DNA from 3 places in the Halalkalibacter krulwichiae genome. Region 2 is predicted to be linked to each of the others. Evidence: riboswitches for the same ligand, from Rfam matches in the RefSeq annotation. Region 2 holds a riboswitch; each other region holds the start of a gene.
What was found. Region 2 has a riboswitch for lysine ahead of BkAM31D_RS18375 (Na+/H+ antiporter NhaC family protein). Riboswitches for the same ligand answer to the same signal wherever they lie in the genome.

Region 1: it holds a riboswitch for lysine, as region 2 does, so the genes downstream of both, BkAM31D_RS16900 (aspartate kinase) here and BkAM31D_RS18375 (Na+/H+ antiporter NhaC family protein) in region 2, are expected to answer to the same signal.
Region 3: it holds a riboswitch for lysine, as region 2 does, so the genes downstream of both, dapA (4-hydroxy-tetrahydrodipicolinate synthase) here and BkAM31D_RS18375 (Na+/H+ antiporter NhaC family protein) in region 2, are expected to answer to the same signal.

The regions. Positions count from the first base shown of each region.
Region 1 covers NZ_CP020814.1:3,346,678-3,348,947, forward strand. The annotation lists gene BkAM31D_RS16895 (YslB family protein) at 1-93, shown strand, start outside; gene BkAM31D_RS16900 (aspartate kinase) at 150-1,397, opposite strand; lysine riboswitch at 1,518-1,704, opposite strand; gene uvrC (excinuclease ABC subunit UvrC) at 1,797-2,270, opposite strand, start outside.
Region 2 covers NZ_CP020814.1:3,638,658-3,640,927, reverse strand. The annotation lists gene yunB (sporulation protein YunB) at 30-794, shown strand; lysine riboswitch at 863-1,048, shown strand; gene BkAM31D_RS18375 (Na+/H+ antiporter NhaC family protein) at 1,374-2,270, shown strand, end outside.
Region 3 covers NZ_CP020814.1:2,102,557-2,104,826, forward strand. The annotation lists gene BkAM31D_RS10540 (DMT family transporter) at 1-204, shown strand, start outside; gene dapA (4-hydroxy-tetrahydrodipicolinate synthase) at 393-1,280, opposite strand; lysine riboswitch at 1,411-1,594, opposite strand; gene BkAM31D_RS10550 (aspartyl-phosphate phosphatase Spo0E family protein) at 1,678-1,824, opposite strand; gene BkAM31D_RS10555 (YhcN/YlaJ family sporulation lipoprotein) at 2,100-2,270, shown strand, end outside.

The DNA.
Region 1 (2,270 bases), 290 kb from region 2:
TGGCACAATTGCATTACAGGAGCTACATATACATTTAAAAAGGATACAGTAACTATAACGGTTGAACTTGATGTAAAAGACTCTCTAAAATAAAACAAGACTTATCGGCTACTTCAAGTAAGTAGCTCGATAAGTCTTGTTTTGTTTAATTATGAAAGTGTTGCAACCTCTTCTGCCTCTTCAACCTCTTCAGCAAGTTGGAATGCAGCATGAAGCATTTCAACTGCTAATACCATATCTGCTTCGTCCACAACAACCGACACCTTGATCTCAGATGTGCTCACCATCTTAACAAAGACTTCATTTTCCGCTAAAACTTCAAACATTTTCGCTGCTACCCCTGGGTTTGAAACCATCCCCGAACCAACAATAGAAACTTTTGCTAACTCTTCTTCAAAATAAATATCAGTAAACTGCAGTTCTTCTTGAGCTTCTTGGAGAATTGCTAGCGTTTCTTTTAATGAGCTTTGCGTAATAGAAAACGAAATATTAACATGGTCTGCATCATATTGGTTTTGAATAATAATATCTACGTTTACTTTATGCTCTGATAATGTTGAAAATAATCTAGATAATGTATTTAGACGGTTGGGCAAACCTTTAACCGTTACCTTTGTTACATCATTTTCAAAAGCGATACCACGTACAATTAAATTTTGTTCCATCGTTACTTCCTCCTCGATCATTGTTCCTTCTACTTCTTCCATACTAGATGCAACCATTAATGGAACATCATAATTTTTGGCAAATTCAACCGCACGCGGATGTAAGACACCAGCTCCTAAATTAGCCATTTCAAGCATTTCATCATAAGAAATTGAATGTAATTTACGTGCTTGCTTGACATAACGAGGGTCCGTTGTAAATACACCTGTTACATCTGTATAAATATCACAACGCTCCGCCTTCAAAGCAGCTGCTAACGCAACCGCTGTCGTATCAGAACCTCCACGACCTAATGTTGTAATCTCCGTTCCACAAATCCCTTGGAAACCAGCAACAATAACGACCTTTCCTTTTGAAAGCTCTTCTTCGATCCGATCAGTATTAATATGGGAAATTCGTGCATTCCCATGGCTTGCTTCTGTCTCCATTCCAGCTTGCCATCCTGTTAAAGATGTAGCCTCTAATCCTAATTCATGAAGTGCCATTGTTAAAAGAGAAATCGTTACTTGCTCACCTGTTGTTAACAGCATATCCATTTCTCGCTTGCTTGGAGAAGCTGTAATTTCGCCAGCCAATCTAACAAGTCCATCCGTTGATTTCCCCATCGCTGAAACGACGACAACTAATTCATTTCCTTCAACTTGAGCTTTTTGAATTCTACTCGCTACATGCTTAATCCGTTCTACTGAACCTACTGATGTTCCTCCATACTTCTGTACAATTCTTGCCATTATATCTTCATCCTCTCCATACACTCACGGCGATGATGGAACGCAAAAAAGCAACAATAAGGAAAACCCCTCACTGTTGCTTGTCATACCAGTCCGGTACCACACTGCTCCCTGTTTCTCACGTGAGATAGTTCTCCACATACTCCTTGGGTTGAGCATGTGACAGCCCTATGCTTATTCAACATAGGTCCAGCATAAGAAAGATGAGTCTTTCTTCCACTTCGGCGAATTCCCCTTTTCATGAACTTCAACGGTTCTCATTACCCTCAGAACATGTACTAATGGTTTTCGCTCCTCTACCAATCACTTCATTTGAAGTGCGGCATATTTAATTGTTTTCAATTCTAGCAAACGTTCGTGATCATTGCAAGAAAAAAATGATTTTCTTTTTAAACGAATCTAAGAATCACTATTTTTTTGTAACGTTTCAACGATTGCCTCTGCCACTTTAGTCGGGATTGATAATTGTCTCAAGTCTTCAACCGTTGCTTCTTTCATTTTCTTTAAAGAGCCGAAATGTTTGAGCAATTGACGCTTTCGTTTTTCTCCCACTCCTGCTATGTCATCAAGTGCTGATTTAAAAAACGTTTTTGAACGAGTTTGTCGATGAAACGTAATCGCAAAGCGGTGAACTTCATCTTGAATTCTTTGCAGTAGATAAAATTCATGACTATCTCTTTTAAGAGGAACCATTATTGGTGGATCTCCCATTAACAATTGAGATGTTCTATGCTTTTCATCTTTTGCAAGTCCACATACTGGTATTGTTAGTCCAAGTTCATCAACAATGACTTCCTGAGCAACAGCAATTTGACCTTTTCCACCATCAATGACAATTAAATCTGGTAATGGTAGTGATTCTTTTAACAACCT
Region 2 (2,270 bases):
ATATAAATTTGGTGAAGGGGGTTTTCAACATGAGAGCACCAAAAACACGCAGACCCCAGTCTCGCAAAGGTCCGCTGCCATTTCGTTATGTACTCTTATTATCTTTCTTACTATTTGTTGTGTTAACCGTTCAAGGGCTGTGGATTATAGAGAGGGGTATAAGACCGACATTAATGACTATTGCCACGACAGAGACTCGAGTTATTGCCACAAAAGCCATTAATGATGCCGTTTCGAAGAAAATTGCTTCAGACCTTGAGCAAGACGATCTGTTCATCGTACAAACCGATGCAGATAACATGATTCAGTCCATTCAATTTAATACGCAAATATACAATCGCATTTTGTCGGAAGCAACCAATCGTGTTCAACGTCATTTAAAAGCAATTGAACGGGGAGAGGTCTTTGATGTATCAATCGACCCTGAAATGGAAGGATCACCTTCTAATGATGGAGGAATTATTTATAGCATTCCTCTCGGTCAAGCGACTAACAATGCCTTACTAGCTCAGCTCGGTCCACAAATTCCGGTTCGATTCTCAGCAATTGGTGATGTGAAAACTGATTTAAATCTTGATGTGAAAAACACGGGCATTAATAATACAACAATATCGGTTAATTTTGATGTAATTGTTGATGCGAAAATTGTTATTCCGTTCGCAACGAATACAGAAGCGATTAAAACGACGGTACCTGTTGGCCTTGTCAACATCCAAGGGAAAGTACCTGAGTATTATTCTGAAGGTGGAGGGATGATCCTTCCAGCAGGGCAATCAGCAGGTGGAGGAAATTGACATTGTCAATCGACAAAAAACATGATAACATGCTAAACGGTAATTAAATAGAGGTGCCTCATTGTAAAAGATGAGGTAGAGGCGCGACTAACATGAGTAGCTTTGTCTGAGGATGACAACGTTGACGAAAAGTAAAAGGGGAAGTCGCCGAAGTAGTAACAGGTGTCGAACTGTTTCTTGCTGGAACTGCATTGAATAAGTGCAGGGCTGTCATAGCTTGAGGAGCGCTCAAGCTATGGAGGACTACCATTCAAATGGGGACAACACGCGCGTATTAGGCGATAGTGGGTAACCATTATCGCCTTTTTTGCATAGCCGCAGGATGCGGCGACATCCGACCAAAGGGAGGATCCGGTTTTGCATAGCCGCAGGATGCGGCGACATCCGACCAAAGGGAGGATCCGGTTTTGCATAGCCGCAGGATGCGGCGACATCCGACCAAAGGGAGGATCCGGTTTTGCATAGCCGCAGGATGCGGCGACATCCGACCAAAGGGAGGATCCGGGGAATTGTATCTGCCGATAAATTGAATAGTCCAATTCTATGAAAGTACCATATTTTACTTAGGAGGTTATTTATATGGAATCATCTATTTTATCTTTACTGCCTCCCATATTAGCGCTTGTTATGGTTATTTTAACAAGGCGAGTTCTTTTATCTTTGGGAGTCGGAGCTATTGTTGGGGCAATGATGTTAAATGACTTTAACCCACTTACAGCGGCAGCTAACATTTATGCGATTGTAATGGGGATTATCTTTGATTTTGAGGCCGAAGCGACATTTGGGGCTGTGACTCAAGCAATCGTTGCTAATCGTTTTGCCATTAATACTTGGGAATTCTTTATTATCATCTTTTTACTGTTATTAGGTATGATGGCTGCGCTGATCACTCGTTCTGGCGGAAGCCGAGCGTTTGGAGAGTGGGCGATGACAAAAGTGAAGACACGTGTGGGAGCTCAGTTATTAACAGTTGTTCTTGGTGTCATCATTTTTATCGACGATTATTTTAACAGTTTAACAGTTGGTAATGTGAGCCGTCCATTAACAGACCGTCACCGGATCTCACGTGCGAAATTAGCTTATTTAGTTGATTCTACGTCTGCACCGATGTGTGTCATTTCTCCAATCTCAAGTTGGGGAGCTTATATTATTGCGATTATTGCAGGAATTTTTGCGACTCACTCAGTTACACAGTATGAAGCATTGCAAGCATTTATGTTAATGGTTCCAATGAACATTTATGCGTTAGTGGCAGTTGGCTTAGTTCTTGCTGTTGCGTGGTTTAATTTAGATTTTGGTGCGATGAAAGCACATGAGAAGCGTGCTCAGGAAACAGGGGAATTGTTTAATGCAAAGCTTGGTGCGATCCCTGGTGCGCAAGAGGATATTAAAGCAAGTGATAGTGGAAAAGTCGGCGATCTCGTATGGCCAATCGTTGCGTTAATTGTTGGAACAGTCTTCTTTATGATTATGACA
Region 3 (2,270 bases), 1.5 Mb from region 2:
ATTGGAGCAGGGCAAGCAGCGATATTTAATAACTTCGTGCCATTCTTTGGATTGTTGTTTTCCGCATTGTTTTTAAACGAGAATATTTATTGGTACCAATCATTTGGTTTTATGTTTATAACAGTAGGTGTTTTGTTTGGCACAGGTTATGTAGAAAAAGCCTTTATAAAATCAAAATATCCTGTCCAAGAGAAAAATATATAAAAATTTAGTTGTTAAAAAACTGGTATTAATGCTTATCTAAGCGACATGTATAGTTTTATTTGTTACATGTTGAAAGTGAATAGAAAAGGAATTTCCTTATTTTGAGGAAAGATTAGATTCTAATAACTAGAACTATAAAGTAAAAAGGGTGTCTAAAGTCAAAGCTAGACTTTAGACACCCTTTTCTATTAACTCACAAAGAAATTCATACTCGGTTGAATAACAGATTGTAGTTCTTGTTGTTGCTCTACAGTAAGAGGTACAAGTGGCAAACGAACTGGTCCTGCTTTTATTCCTTTCATTTCAAGTGCAGCTTTTACTGCAGTTGGATTCGGAGCAAGGAAAAGTGTTTTCATTACTGGTAATAGTTGCCTATGTTGCATTGCAGCAGCTGTAACTTGTCCTGCTTGATAATTACGTACCATTTGTTGCATTTCATTACCGACAATGTGAGATGCAACTGAAACGACCCCAGTACCACCGATAGCAAGAATAGGTAAAGTTAAACTATCGTCACCGCTATAAACAGAGAAGCCTTCAGGCGCTTGCTCAATTATAGAAGAAATTGCTTCTAGATCGCCGCTAGCTTCTTTTGTAGCTACAATATTTGGAAGCTGTGCTAAGCGAATAGTCGTTTCCACACTCATGCTAACCACACTACGTCCAGGAATATTATAAAGCATGACTGGCAATTTAGTCACTTCTGCAATGGCGCTAAAATGTGCATACATGCCTTCTTGTGATGGCTTATTATAATATGGTACGACAAGCATGATTGCATCTACACCGATTTCCTCAGCTTGTTTCGTTAGCTCAATTGAAGCTTGTGTGTTATTTGACCCAGTGCCAGCTATGACGGGAATTTGTCCGTCGACAGTATCAACCACCGTTTTAAATAGTAGAAGCTTTTCTTCCGTTGTAAGTGTCGGGGATTCGCCCGTAGTACCGGCAACGACTATTGCATCAGTACCGTTAGTTATTAAATGATGTACAAGTTCCTTTGTTGCTTCTACATCAATTTGTCCGTGTTGATTAAATGGTGTCACCATTGCGGTAACGATTCTTCCAAAATTCATCCAATTCACCCTCAATTCATCAATTTTTCCACGTCTGTTTTGAGATGGGCTACTAGGAGGCACAAAAAAACAACAATGAGGCCTCTACTCATTGTTGATAGGTTAAGCAAAATAAGCGAAACCATTCAATGTGTGAGATAGCCCTCCATATAGCTTCCAGCTATATGACAGTACTGGTCTTATTCAGAACAGTCCCAGCTCTATAAGGAAATGAGTCACTTATAAGCTTCGGCAAGTACCCCTTTTTGTTAGCTTCAATGGTTCTCATTTTCCTCGACTAACATACTAATGGTAATTGCACCTCTACCCTCACTTCAATTTATGAAGTAAGATATAACGTAATTTGAATCTACCTTACCAAATGTTTGATGTTAATGCAATGGTTTATCCAATTTTTTTATTTTTTTAACGGTGTTATTTGAATTAAATTTAAGAGCTTGTCCAACTCTTGACTACATTGAACAGTTACTTCTGCTGTCATCCCATATTTTTTGGCTGACTTTAACATTTCTAATCGTTTTTGCTCAATTTCTACGCATAGCATCTTTCTTCCAACTCCAACTTTAATATTTATAAAAACAGACCGGCTTTGTCGCTGTTGCTGGAAAAAATTTAAATGTAGTTAAGGCTAATCAATCTGTTCATAACGCTAATTATAACCAAAAGAAAAGTGTTGAAAAGTGTTTCCACGAAAGTAGTCATAATTAGATTGAATAAGAAAAAAATCGACATCTTTCTCGTTTGCGGTTGTCCGATTTCTAAATATTTTCAGTTTGAAAAACGAAAGAGAATCGCACAATAGAAGTAGGAGGGGTTCCAATGAAGTTATCAATTTTCCTGATTTTAGCAATGATGCTAGCAGGATGTACAATTCCGCAACAAGCAGAAATGGGTGCCAATTCGAATAGAGAAGAAGGGTTCAATGGATATGGTGTAGCTCAAACAAGACAATTTGAAGGGCCTTTGTCCGACTTAATGGTTCCTGATAAC